Regions from separate parts of the Streptomyces sp. NPDC002784 genome, predicted to be linked through region 1. Evidence: riboswitches for the same ligand, from Rfam matches in the RefSeq annotation. Region 1 holds a riboswitch; each other region holds the start of a gene.
The links. A riboswitch is a leader RNA that binds a small molecule or an ion and turns the genes downstream of it on or off. The one in region 1 is predicted to bind cobalamin.
Positions count from the first base shown of each region.

Region 2: it holds a riboswitch for cobalamin, as region 1 does, so the genes downstream of both, ACWD1Z_RS28330 (cobalamin biosynthesis protein) here and ACWD1Z_RS32750 (energy-coupling factor ABC transporter permease) in region 1, are expected to answer to the same signal.
Region 3: it holds a riboswitch for cobalamin, as region 1 does, so the genes downstream of both, ACWD1Z_RS35830 ((2Fe-2S) ferredoxin domain-containing protein) here and ACWD1Z_RS32750 (energy-coupling factor ABC transporter permease) in region 1, are expected to answer to the same signal.

Region 1 covers NZ_JBSFVD010000031.1:38,494-42,775, reverse strand. The annotation lists gene cbiQ (cobalt ECF transporter T component CbiQ) at 1-501, opposite strand, end outside; gene ACWD1Z_RS32755 (energy-coupling factor ABC transporter substrate-binding protein) at 508-870, opposite strand; gene ACWD1Z_RS32750 (energy-coupling factor ABC transporter permease) at 867-1,574, opposite strand; cobalamin riboswitch at 1,605-1,787, opposite strand; gene ACWD1Z_RS32745 (hypothetical protein) at 1,900-2,109, opposite strand; tRNA gene ACWD1Z_RS32740 (tRNA-Gly) at 2,519-2,588, shown strand; gene ACWD1Z_RS32735 (class I SAM-dependent methyltransferase) at 2,830-3,573, shown strand; gene ACWD1Z_RS32730 (hypothetical protein) at 4,046-4,273, shown strand.
Region 2 covers NZ_JBSFVD010000020.1:59,414-63,695, reverse strand. The annotation lists gene cobN (cobaltochelatase subunit CobN) at 1-51, opposite strand, end outside; gene ACWD1Z_RS28335 (cobyric acid synthase) at 48-1,583, opposite strand; gene ACWD1Z_RS28330 (cobalamin biosynthesis protein) at 1,580-2,521, opposite strand; cobalamin riboswitch at 2,644-2,783, opposite strand; gene ACWD1Z_RS28325 (hypothetical protein) at 2,966-3,187, opposite strand; gene ACWD1Z_RS28320 (anion permease) at 3,219-4,282, opposite strand, start outside.
Region 3 covers NZ_JBSFVD010000068.1:3,042-7,323, forward strand. The annotation lists gene ACWD1Z_RS35820 (FecCD family ABC transporter permease) at 1-806, opposite strand, end outside; gene ACWD1Z_RS35825 (ABC transporter substrate-binding protein) at 956-1,945, opposite strand; gene ACWD1Z_RS35830 ((2Fe-2S) ferredoxin domain-containing protein) at 2,001-2,381, opposite strand; cobalamin riboswitch at 2,463-2,641, opposite strand; gene ACWD1Z_RS35835 (GNAT family N-acetyltransferase) at 2,665-3,201, shown strand; gene ACWD1Z_RS35840 (ABC transporter substrate-binding protein) at 3,289-4,282, shown strand, end outside.

The DNA of each region.
Region 1 (4,282 bases):
GGCCTGCGCCTCCCGGACCCGGCGCATCGAGTCCAGCAGCAGGAAGCTCATCCGGTACGTCACCAGCGCCACGTCGACCACGGCCGCCGGCACTCCGGCCTTCACCAGCCGGGGCAGCAGATCCGACATCGGCGTGGTGAACGCGAACAGCAGCACGCCCAGGGAGGCCGCCGAGGTGCGCAGCAGCAACTCCCCGGCGCGCAGCGGACCGTCGTCGGCGAGGGAGACGAACCCCTGCGGCCCGCCCACCTGGACGAGCAGCGTGGCCGCACCGGTCACACAGAAACCCAGCGGGACCCGGTAGGCGCGCCACAGCTTCCGGCCCGGCACACCCGCCGGACCGAGCAGAACGACCAGGGACGTCACCACGACCAGGGCGGCCCCCGGCCACGGCGGCAGGGAGATCGCGAGCACGGTCAGGCCGAGCCCGAGCACGGCCTTGTCCACGGGATGGCGCCGGCGCCAGCGACTGCTGTGCGCCGCCGCGTCGATCGGCAGCACCGGGGATCAGACCCCTTCGCGGTCGGACTCCCCGGCACCCCGCGCGCCCACGGCATCCCGTTCCAGCGCCCGCTGTTCACCCTGCTTGCGGCCGCGCCGCAGGCCGAAGTAGTAGCACAGGACGCCCGCGCCGAGCGCTGCCTGGAGGGCGAACAGCGCCGACTCGATCTCCCCGGACGGAGGTTCGTACAGGGGCGAGAACCAGGGTTCGTAGTCCGGGTCGATCTCGGTGATCGCCGTCTCCGCCTCGGCGTCGGCGCCCGCGAACGGCTCCTCCTTGTGGTCGCCGAGACCGAGCACGAGCGGCATCACCGCGAGCAGTGCCACGGCCAGCAGGAGCAGCAGGTTGATCTTCGTGTTGCGGCTCATCGGGCCACCGCCTCGCTCGACTCGGTCCGGGCCCGCTTGCCGTCGGTCAGGAGCACGCCGAGCCGGGTCAGTTCTCCCTTGCTGGACTGCACCAGCAGCCGCATCACGAGCACGGTGAGAAGTCCCTCGCTCACCGCGAGCGGGATCTGGGTGACGGCGAAGATGGAGCCGAACTTGCCGAGCGCGCCCAGGAATCCGCTGCTCGGGTCGGGGAACGCGAGCGCCAGCTGGACGCTGGTGACGCAGTAGGTGGACAGGTCGGCGACGAACGCGCCGCAGAACACGGCGCCCATCAGCGGCACGTCGTAGCGCCGTAGCAGCTTGTAGACGGCGTATCCGGCCCAGGGCCCGACGATCGCCATGGAGAAGACGTTGGCGCCGAGGGTGGTCAGGCCGCCGTGCGCGAGCAGCAGCGCCTGGAAGAGCAGGGTGATGGTGCCCAGGACCGCCATGATCGGCGGCCGGAAGAGGATGGCGCCCAGGCCGGTGCCGGTGGGGTGGGAGCAGCTCCCGGTCACGGAGGGCAGCTTGAGAGCGGACAGGACGAAGGTGAAGGCCCCGGAGGCGCCGAGGAGCAGGGTGCTCTCCGGGTGTTCCCTGACCTCACGGGTGAGCGACCGGACTCCGTGGACGACGAACGGCGCGGACGCGACGCCCCAGGCGACGGCGTGCGCCGGAGGCAGAAATCCCTCGGCTATGTGCATGGCTCAGCAGACCCTCTCCAGCACCTCGTGGATGGTTGACGCGCCTTGGCCGGTCTCCTGGCTGACGGGTGACACCGCCCGTACTCCGCCTTCCCGGGTCCGAGGACCCAGTGGCTGCCCGCGAGGGCCGGAGCCGGACTTCCCGATCACAGTGGCGAGGGCCGCACCGGCATCACACCGGATTTCCCGTTCACCAAGGCGTGGTGACAGTAGTGCCTGATCAGGTCGGCTGACAAGCGCTCCCCAGGGGCGCAAGGACGGCGCACGCCCGCACACGCGCCGGGGCGCGCACCGGCGGCGCCCGGGTCTCGGGCCGGGCAGGGGGTCAGTCCCAGCTGTAGCCGTCTCCGAAGTTGAGGGTGTGCTCCAGCACGTCCTCCAGCGGGTCGTTGATCTCGACGGTGTTGACCACGGTGACCACGGGCGCGTTGTTGGAGACATGCACTCCGGGGCCGTCGTGGGCGGCGGAGTCACCGGCGGCGGCGAGAACCGTGGCGGTCAGGGCGGCGGGGACGAGAGTGACGCGTACGCGCATGGCTGCTCTCCTTCGGCATCGGGGCCCACACCGTGTAAGAACCCGATCGGGAGTTACCGCGCATCCCCGCCTCGAAGTCAACGAGACCGGGCAATTCACCTGGAAGAGGCTGGCGTCCGGCGGTGCGGGCTCTCGCGGACCGGTCGGCTGACCGTCCCCATCCCCAGCAGGTGGGTGAGCAGAGGGTTCTCGTCGCTCTTCAGCCGCATACGGCGTCCGCCCGGCCGCCACGATGCTGACGTGCGGCCTGGCCGCCCCTCGGATGAAGATCGGGATCGAGGTGTCCGCGCGGTGCGGGGCCGGAGAGCCGCGCGACGCGCTGGGAGGTGACTCGGCGACGGGCGCGGCACCCCGGAATGCTGTATAGTCGATCTTGAGCGGTCCGCCGGAAGCCCGGCGCTCCGGTTCTGCGTTGGTGGTCCAAGGAAAGACGCCCCGCTTCCTGCGGGGAGATGCAGGTGCAAGGCCTGCCCGGCGCTCGGATATGTGGCCCGTCCCGAACATCGGGGCGGGCCACATGCGTTGTCGGCGCATGTTCCGTCCGGGCGTCCGGCGTACGTCTGTTGGTTGATCCGAGGCTCACCCCCTCGACTTCTTCGTGTCATCTGCCAGTACGGCCTGCCGAGCGCGCCGGTGAAGACTCGCTGCCACGGCCGAGGGCCCCGGAAAGCGGGGTCCGGCAGGGCCGTGTACCGGAGGAAGCGCAGAAGGGGGCAGCACGTGGGCGTGCAGCAGTACGACCGGATCGGCGAGGCATTCGAGGGGTTCAAGTCCTTGCCGCTGATGCGGTACGGGGAGGTGCCGAGCTTCCTGGGCATGGTCGGGGACGTGACCGGCAAGTCGGTGCTCGACCTGGCGTGCGGCACCGGCTTCTACAGCCGTGAGTTCAAGCGGCGGGGCGCGACGGACGTCTTCGGGGTCGACATCTCCGCCGAGATGATCGCCGCCGCACGGGAGATGGAGCAGCGCGATCCGCTCGGGGTCCGCTACGAGGTCGGAGACGTGGGTGAACTGCGGCCCCTGGACCGGCGTTTCGACATCGCGCTGGGGGTGCAGTGCCTCAACTACGCCGAGGACATCGCCGCGATGGAGCGGATGTGCCGGAACATCCACCGCAGCCTGGTGCCGGGCGGGGAGTTCTTCGTGCTCGCCCAGAAGCCCGACTACCGCTTCGACTGTCCGTCCCTGGACAAGTACGGGTTCCGCTGCGAGCCCACCGGCGAGGAGATCGAGACGGGCCCGCGGGTGCGGGTCACGGCCCTGCTCGACCCGCAGCCGATCACCATCGTCAGCACGGCCCCGCGCCGCGAGGTCTACGAGTCGTGTCTGCGGGCGAGCGGGTTCGGTGCGCTGGAGTGGGTTCCGCTGCAGGTGTCCGAGGCCGGCCTCCGGGAGTTCGGCGAGGACTTCTGGGCGGACGTCCTCGCCCACCCGCCCCTGGAGATGCTCCGCTGCCGCGCCTGAACGGGGCCCGGTAGAAGGGGAGTTGGGTGCACAGGCGTTGACGCCCGTCTTCCCTCAGTGGTTCAGAGGCTCATCCACTGAGCCACTGCAGGGGAGCCGGGATGGGTGCGCTGCCGCGGGGGAGTACGGTCGATGTGCTGGAGAAGCGGCTGCGGGAGGACATCCTCGGCGGCCGTCACCCCGCGGGGAGCTACCCGAGTGCGGGACTTCCTGCGCCTGGGCGGGGCGGACCTGCTGCCGATGCCCGTGGGGCACAGGCCGGACCGGATCGGTGAGATCTTCGAAGTCCGGCGCTCCATCGGCGCGTTGATCGCGGAGCGCGCCGCCGCCCGCGCCGCACCGGCTCAAGTCACCGAACTGCGCGCCCTGATGGCGGCGGTCCGCGCAGCTCAGGCGGCGAGGCCGCGCAGCTCGCGGATGCCGAGGTGCACCGCGCCCTCGCCCGGGCGACCGGCAACGGGTGTAGGTGCTGTTGACCAACACCCTGTTCAACGCCTACCTGCCGGTGCGCGCGGCGCCGGTCGGACCGTTCGCCGGAGCGGAGGCCGCCCACGACCGGCCGGCACCGGTCTTCGACGCCGTGGCCGCCGGTGACCGGGCGGCGGCCCGCGCCGCCGCGGACGCCTACCCGTCGGCCACGGAACGCATCATGCTCGACGACCTCGCGCGCGCCCGCCAACGCCGGGACGGTGCCTGGTGACCACCCGGG
Region 2 (4,282 bases), on a different contig from region 1:
GGCCGCCAGCAGATCCGTGTCGGCGGTCGACAACAACAACACTGTGCTCATGCGGGCGCTCCCGGTGGAATGAAAGGCAGTCCTTGCGGCGCGCCCGACTCGATGAGCCGCCAGAGCGCGTCGGTGTCCGCGTGCTGTTCGATCAGATCGCCCAGCCGGTCCAGCTGTTCCTCGCGCAGGGCGGCGAAGGAGGTGTCGGGGGCCGGTACGAAGCGGCGGCCCGCGGCGGCCGCCACCTCCCGCAGGAACGCCCGGCGGAAACCGTCCGACTCCAGCGAGCCGTGCCAGTGCGTGCCCCAGGTCTGCCCGACCCGGCAGCCGTCGAGGCTGTTTCCCTCGTCATCGCAGATGAACGCCTCGCCGCCCGCCACGGAGGCGACCCCGTGGTGGATCTCGTACCCCTCGACCCGCTCGCCGAGGGCTTCCCCCACCGGCCGGGTGAGGGTCTTCTCGCGCGCGAACCGCACCCGTACGGGCAGGACGCCGAGCCCGTCGACCCGGCCCCTGCGGCTCTCCACGTCGTCCTCGATGTGCTCGCCGAGCACCTGGAAGCCGCCGCAGATGCCGAGCACGGGCCGCTGTTCGGCGGCCCTGCGGACGAGGGCGTCGGCGAGCCCCCGCGCGCGCAGCCACTCCAGCGCCTTCACCGTGCCCCGGGTCCCGGGCACCACGACGAGGTCGGCGTCGGTGAGTTCCTCCGGCCGGTCCACGAACCGCACGACGACACCCGGCTCGGCGGCCAGCGCGTCGACGTCGGTGAAGTTGGACATGAGCGGGACCGCGCAGACGGCCACCCGCAGCACGTCCGCGCCGACGGGCGGGGCAACCACGGACTCCCGCACGGTCCCGCGCAGGGAGACGCGCAGTCCGTCCTCCTCGTCGATGCCGAGCCCGTGCCGGAAGGGCAGGACGCCGTAGGTGCGGCGCCCGGTGAGGTCGTGCAGCATGTCGAGGCCGGGTTCCAGCAGCGAGACGTCGCCGCGGAACTTGTTGACCAGGAACCCGGCGACGAGTTCCTGGTCCTCGCGGGAGAGGAGCGCCACCGTCCCGAAGAAGGAGGCGAAGACGCCCCCGCGGTCGATGTCACCCACCACCAGCACGGGCAGCCGGGCGCGGCGCGCGACGCCCATGTTGACGATGTCGGTGCGCCGCAGATTGATCTCGGCCGGCGAACCGGCCCCCTCGCAGATCACGGCGTCGTACGTGTCCCGCAGCTCGGCGAGGCAGTCGAGCACGGTCCCGAGGAGCTGCTGCTGCCGCCCGCCGTGATAGCCGCGCGCGCTCAACTCGCCCATAGGCTTGCCCATGAGCACGACCTGACTGCTCTGCTCGCCGCCCGGCTTGAGCAGCACCGGGTTCATCAGCGCGGTCGGTTCGACGCGGCAGGCCTGCGCCTGCATGGCCTGCGCCCGGCCGATCTCGGCGCCCTCGCGGGTGACGAAGGAGTTCAGCGACATGTTCTGCGCCTTGAAGGGCGCGACCTTCACCCCCTGCCGGACCAGCCAGCGACAGATTCCGGCGGTGACGACACTCTTTCCGGCGTCGGAGGTGGTACCGGCGACCAGGAGACCTCCGCTGCTCATGACCGCCTCCCCGCCACGACGCGGCGCGCGGCGGCGCTGACCGCCAGCGCCAGCCAGCTCACCCGCCGGGACAGCCGTACGGCCCGCTCGATGTCCCCGACCTCCACAGCACGCCCTTCCCCGTTCAGCACCGGCCGGTGCTCGATCCGTCCGCCGTACGACAAGGTCCCCCCGAGCCGCACCCCCAGCGCCCCCGCGAACGACGCCTCCACGGGCCCCGCGTTGGGGCTCGGATGCTGCGCCGCGTCGGCGCGCCAGGCCCGCACCGCACCCCGCGGATCGCCTCCGGCGACGGCGGCGAGTACGGCGGTCAGCCGCGCCCCCGGCCACCCGGCGACGTCGTCGAGGCGCGCGGAGGCCCAGCCGTAGCGCCGGTAGCGGGGCGACTTGTGGCCGACCATGGCGTCGAGGGTGTTCACGGCCCGGAACCCGAGGAGGCCCGGGACCGAGCCCACAGCGCCCCACACCAGTGCTCCCACGACGGCGTCGGAGGTGTTCTCGGCGACGGACTCCACCACCGCCCGCGCGATCCCGTCGGCGTCCAGCGCGTGCGGATCCCGCCCGCACAGATGCGGCAGCCGCGCCCGCGCCGCCTCGACGTCCCCCGCCCGCAGCGCCCGCCCGACGGTCCGGGCCTCCCGCCCGAGCGAAGTCCCCCCGACCACCGCCCAGGTGGCGGCAGCGGTCAGCGCGACACGAGCGGCGGGGGAGCGGCGTACCGCACGGGAGGCGAGGGCACCCACGGCGACGGCGCCACCGGCGCACACGGCGGTGTGCAGCGCGCCCCGGCCGCGGTCGTCCCGCCACAGCCGCCGTTCCACGGCGCTCGCGGCCCGCCCGAACACGGCGACCGGATGCCCGCGGCGGGGATCGCCGAGGATCAGGTCACCGAGGAGGCCGGCGGCGGCGCCGTACGCGAAGACGCGATCGGCCCGCATCGGCTCAGCCGGCCGACGGGTCGGCCGGAACCCCGGCGTCGGGGGCCGTGCATCTCAGAGCCTGTGTCAAACGGCAGCCGCGCATGGCGATATGTCCTCACTCAGGGTGTCCACGCCCTGGTTCGACGAGACCGGCGGTGAGAGTTCCTGGCTCCCGGGGCTTCCTACCCCGGTGACAGTGGCGGGACCGCGCCGGAATCGCACCGGCTTCCTCTCCTGCCGCCGTAAATGGCTCCGGCAGTCCACCACGGGCCCGGAACAGCCGTCAACTTGCTGTTGACCTGCGAGAGGAGAGTGTGCTGAGGCCCACACCGGGTCCGGTGGGGCGGGGTTGGGGAGGGCCGGGCGCGTCGCCCCCGTCCGCGTCGTACGCGAAAGCGCCCTGCCCCGAACACCCCCGTCAGGGGCACCGGAACAGGGCGCGAGCCCGTCGCGCGAGGCGCGTCAGACCACGATCAGATAGATCCCGTACGCCACAGCCGCCGCGCACGCCGCGAAACACGCGTACGCGCCGGTGACCGCCAGTCCCGCGGAGCCCCCCTGCTCCACGGCCCGCTCGCGCCGCGTCAGACCCGCGATGCCGAGGGTGAACAGGGCCACCAGGGCCACGGTGACCACGAGGCTGACGCCGAAGACGGAGCCGAGAGCCGCCCAGTCGATCTTCATGATGCCGCTTCCTTGAGTATCCGGTCGGGGGTCAGACGCGGGCCGACGGCGTCGGCTCCCCGGCCGGGGCCGGGATCGTCGCCGCGAGCTCCTCGGTCGCCGGGCCGGCGGGCGGCGGCGGCGTGACGGCCGCCATCGCCGTGGTCACGACACCCGCGGGCTCCTCGGTCTCGTTGACGTTGGTGTGGTCGACGATCTCGCGCCGGGACAGCTTCCAGATGGCCGCGCTGGAGCCGACCAGGAACACCGCCACGACCGCCGTGCCCCAGGAGCCGAAGTTCGTGACCCACTCGGCCAGCGCGCCGACGAGCGCCGCGGCCGGCAGCGTCAGGCCCCACGCGACGAACATCCGCGTCGCCGTGGACCAGCGGACGACGCCGCCCTTGCGGCCGAGGCCCGCGCCCATCACCGCACCGGAGACGGAGTGCGTGGTGGAGAGGGAGAAACCGAGGTGGGAGGAGGCCAGGATGACCGTCGCCGCGCTGGTCTGGGCGGCGAAGCCCTGCTGCGGCTGGAGGTCGGTCAGGCCCTTGCCCATGGTGCGGATGATCCGCCAGCCACCGAGGTAGGTGCCGAGCGCGATGGCCACGCCCGCGGAGAGGATGACCCACATCGGCGGGTCCGAGTCGGGCGCCAGGGTGCCGCCGGCGACGAGGGCGAGGGTGATGATGCCCATCGTCTTCTGCGCGTCGTTGGTGCCGTGGGCGAGGGAGACCAGGCCGGCGGAGGCGATCTGGCCGGCGCGGTAGCCCTTCTCGGAGGACTTGCTGCCGTCGGCCTTCTTGCCCAGGGAGTACATCAGCTTCGTGGCGAGCATCGCCGCGAGGCCCGCGACCAGCGGGGCGGCGATCGCCGGGATGAGGACCTTGGTGACGAGCACGTCGCCGTGGACCGCGCCGACGCCCGCCGAGGCGATGGTCGCGCCGATCAGGCCGCCCATGAGGGCGTGCGAGGAGCTGGAGGGCAGACCGACCAGCCAGGTCAGCAGATTCCAGAGGATCGCCCCGACCAGCGCGGCGAAGATGACCTCGGGACGGATGCCGGTCTCGTCGACGAGACCTTTGGAGATCGTGTTGGCGACCTCCACGGAGAGGA
Region 3 (4,282 bases), on a different contig from region 1:
TGGGGCAGGATCAGGCCGACGAAGCCGATCTGGCCGCTGACCGCGACGATCGTGCCGATCATCAGGGCGACCAGGGTGAACAGTGCGGCACGGAACCGGTGGACGTCCAGGCCGAGGGCGGCTGCGGCCTCTTCACCGGCGAGCAGCAGGTTCAGCGGACGGCTCACGCCGAGGAGGACGGCCGTACCGAGCAGGACCACGGCGGCCGGGATCCACACGATCGTCCAGGTGGTGCCGGCCAGTCCGCCGAGCATCCAGCGCATCGCCGACTGCGTCTTGTGGGGGTCGTTGGAGGTGACCACGAGGAAACTCGCCACCGCCGACAGCACCTCGGCCATCGCCACGCCCGCCAGGACCAGCCGTACGGTGGTCATCCGTCCGCCGGAGCGGGCCAGGAAGTACACCGCGACCAGGGCCGCCAGTGCACCGCAGAACGCCGCCAGCGGCAGCGAAAAGGCTCCGAACAGTGTGACGTTGAGGACGAGGACCAGGACCGCGCCGACGCTCGCGCCCGACGACACTCCCAGCAGCATCGGGTCGGCGAGCGGGTTGCGGACCAAGGCCTGCAACGCCATCCCCGCCACCGTCAGGCCGGCTCCGACCACCGCGCACAGCAGTACCCGGGGCAGCCGGACGTCGGTGACGATCGTCTCCCGCACCGGGGGCCACGTCTCATCGGCGAGGGCGGGGTGCAGGTGGTGGAGCAGGATGCGCCACACCTCGTCGGCCGGGATCGTGACCGAGCCGGCCGCGATCCCGAACGTCGCCGCCACCGCCACCAAGGCGGCGAGCCCGGCCAGGACCAGGGCGTAAGGGAGTCTGCGGCGGCCGGTGACGGCCTGCGCGGTCCCGGCCCTGGCAGAGCCGTTGCCGACCGTGTCGGTGGTTACCGGCGTCCTGCCCGTGGCGACGGCGACGGCGTCGGTGCCAGCGGCGGCCGATTCGCTCACGCCGGTCACCGGAAGCGGTCCGGGTGGAGCTGGCGTGCCAGCGACGCGACGGCCGCGGGCACCCGTACGCCCACGACGGTGGAGGACAGCGGCAGCACCGCGAACCGCCGGTTCTTGATGGCGGGCACGTCCTGCAGCGCCGGATTGGCGAGCAGGAACTCCTTCTTCTGCGCCACGCTCTGGTCGCCGTAGTCGTAGATGACGATGACCTCGGGCGCTCGCTCGGCCACCTGCTCGAACGACACGTCACCGAACGGCTTGTCGAGGTCGGCGAAGAGGTTGACGCCTCCGGCCCGCTTGATCATGTCGTTGCCGATGCCCGCGCCACCCGCGGTGAAGGCGCTCTTGTCGCCGCTGTCGTAGACGAACAGCTTTACCGGCTCCACTCCGTCGAGTTTGCCGTCCACCTCCTCCAGGGTGGTGTGCAGCCGTTCGATCTGCCGTTCTGCCCGCTCGGGGACGCCGAAGACCTTGGCGACCTCGCGGATCTCCTTGTCCATGGCGGTCATCGTCACCGGCCCAGCCGGGCATTCCTCGATGTTGAGGCGGGTGTTGATGCCGGCCTGGGTGAAGGCGGCACGGGAGCGGCCCTCCTTCTCGTCGAAGGTGGAGGCCCAGCCGCCGTAGACGAAGTCGGGCTCGGCGGCCAGCAGCGTCTCGTACGACGGGTACTGCTCCGACAGCACCTTGACCTTGTCGTAGGCGGCCCGGTACTCGGGGAGGATTGCGTCGTCGAGGTAGCCCGTGCCGACCATCGACTTCTCCAGCCCGAGCGCCAGCATCACCTCGGTCGCGTGCTGGTTCAAGGACACCGCGCGCTGGGGTGGGCGCTGAAACGTCGTTGTCACCCCGCAGTTGGACACGGTGACCGGGAATCCCTTGTCGGCCGGGCCGTTGGAGCCCCCGGCGTTGTCCTGGGCGCTTGCGCCGCAGCTCGTGATGAGCACAGCGGTGGCCGTGGCCAGCAAGGGGGACAGCAGACGTCTGCCCGTCATGGGAAAGGTCCTCTCGTACGGGTGTTACGGACGGTCGGCGCGCAGGCTGCCGGTCTCAGCGGGCCGCGCGGCGCCGAGGCGGGGTGAAGGCGTAGAGGTCGAGGATCTCGGGCCGGGCAGCGATGCCGGGACCGCCCGCGCTCACCCAGGCGGCGATGTCCTCGGTCGCGGCGGGGTCGTTGACCAGGCCCAGCCAGACCGGCCGCGCCCCGGCGGCCCGTCCGGCGGCGGAGGGCTGCACGACGATCACGTTGGCCTGATCGCACACATCCAGGCAGGCGGAGACGCGTACGGGAGCGGCCTCGCCCAGCCGCGCGGTCTGCGCCGTGTGATCGACGCCGGTCACCTTGGGACTGCCGCAGCAGCAGTCCCGGCACACAACGACCCGGCACGGCACCGGAGTTACCGGTCTTGTACCGACCGACCCTGTGCCCACCGGGCTGTCGTACGCCTCCTCGGCCGGCCTCACGGGCATGCCGAACCACCCTCCTCCGGGGAAATCCGCCCCGGGTTCGTCGAGGAGGCGACCGCCTGAGTCTCCTGGCTCTCGGGTCGAAGCGCGTCCCGGCCTTCCCACCCGGCTTGGGGCAGTGGCCTGTTCGGGACTGGCTCGCCGATCACAGTGGCGGGACCGCGCCGGATTCACACCGGCTTCCTCGTTCCGCCGTCGCCTTGTCGCCGAACATCATCGCACAGGGCTACCTGCATATGATGCGCAGATGCAGAAGTATCGCATCAGGACCGCCATGGCCGCCGATCTCGACGAGGCGCGGGCGGTGATGCTCGACACCGTCTACCGCGACTTCGGCACCGGCTACGTGCCGCACTGGCACGCCGACATCATCGATCCGGGGTCGTTCTACGTCGTCCCGCCCCGGCACACCCTGCTGGTCGCCGTCGACGACGCGGACGGGACGGTGGCCGCCACGGCCGCGCTCGATGCGCGCGGGCCGGTCCATCCGCCGAACCCGCGGTGGCTGGCGGAGCGGTACCCGTCGGGTGAGACCGCGCAGCTGAGGCGGGTGTACACGCGCCCGGAACACCGGCGGCGCGGGCTGGCCCGGCAACTGGTGGAAGAGCTGCTGGACTTCGCACGGACGGAAGGCGGCTACCGGTCCGTGTACCTGCACACCGACCCGCACTCCCCCGGCGCGATGAGCCTGTGGCGGACGCTGGGCAAGGTCGTCTGCGACGAGAGGGAGGACGTGCCCGGCGGAGGCAATGGCGTGGTGCACTTCGAGATCCCGCTTGCTTAAATGAAAATCATATTCATATGATGCTGGTCGACGTCGGCCGACCGACCCGTACGGGAACGTCCGCCCTGGAAAGACAGAACGAGGACCATGAGATCTCCCCGCCGTCGACTCATAGCCGGCCTGCTGCTCGCCCCCGCGCTCTCCGGCTGCTTCGCCTCCAACGACGACGACTCGTCCTCGGACTCCTCCGGCCCGGGTGAGGCCGGGCGCCTGCGGGTGGCGTTCGCCTTCCAGCCGACGGAGAACTACTCGCCGTACGGCGGCCAGGACTCCTTCATCCTGTCCCGGCTCGGTGTGAGCGAAGGGCTGACCCGGCTGGACGCCAACGGCACCGCGGCCCCCGCGCTCGCCGAGTCGTGGAGCAGCCGACAGGGCGGCAAGAGCTGGGTGTTCACGCTGAGGGACGCCACCTTCCAGGACGGCAGTGAGGTCACCGCGGAGGCCGTCGCCTCCGCCCTCACCCACGCCGCCGCGGCCGACCCGGCGCCGACCGCGATCTCCGGCGTGAAGCTGACCGCCGAGGTCGTGGGCGACGACCAGGTGAAGGTCGGCACGGGCGAGGCCGACCCGGTGCTGCCGCTGCGGCTGACCAACCCCAGCCTCGCGGTGTTCTCCCCCAAGGCGTACGGCAAGGACGGCAAGGTGAACCCGGCCGGCACCGCCACCGGCCCCTTCGAACTCACCCGGACCACCGGGGACACGGCAGCCGCCCTGGACCGCTACGACGACTACTGGGGCGGGCGCGCCCAGGCGTCCGGCATCGACGCGAAGTTCGTCTCGGACGGCACCGCCCGCGCCAACGCCCTGCGCACCGGGGACGTGGACATCGCCGAGGCCCTGCCCGTCGCACAGGTCGCCTCCCTGGACGAGGACTCCGTCCACGAGATCAACACCGCGCGGAACACCAGCCTGTACCTCAACACCCAGCGAGGCGTCTTCAAGGACGCGGCGCTGCGGGCCGCCGCGCGCGAGGCGATCGACACCTCCGCCGTCGCCAAGGGCGTGTACGAGGGTCACGCCGAGCCCGCCCAGGGCATCTACGGCCCCGCCCTGACCTGGACCGCGGACAAGAGGACCGAGC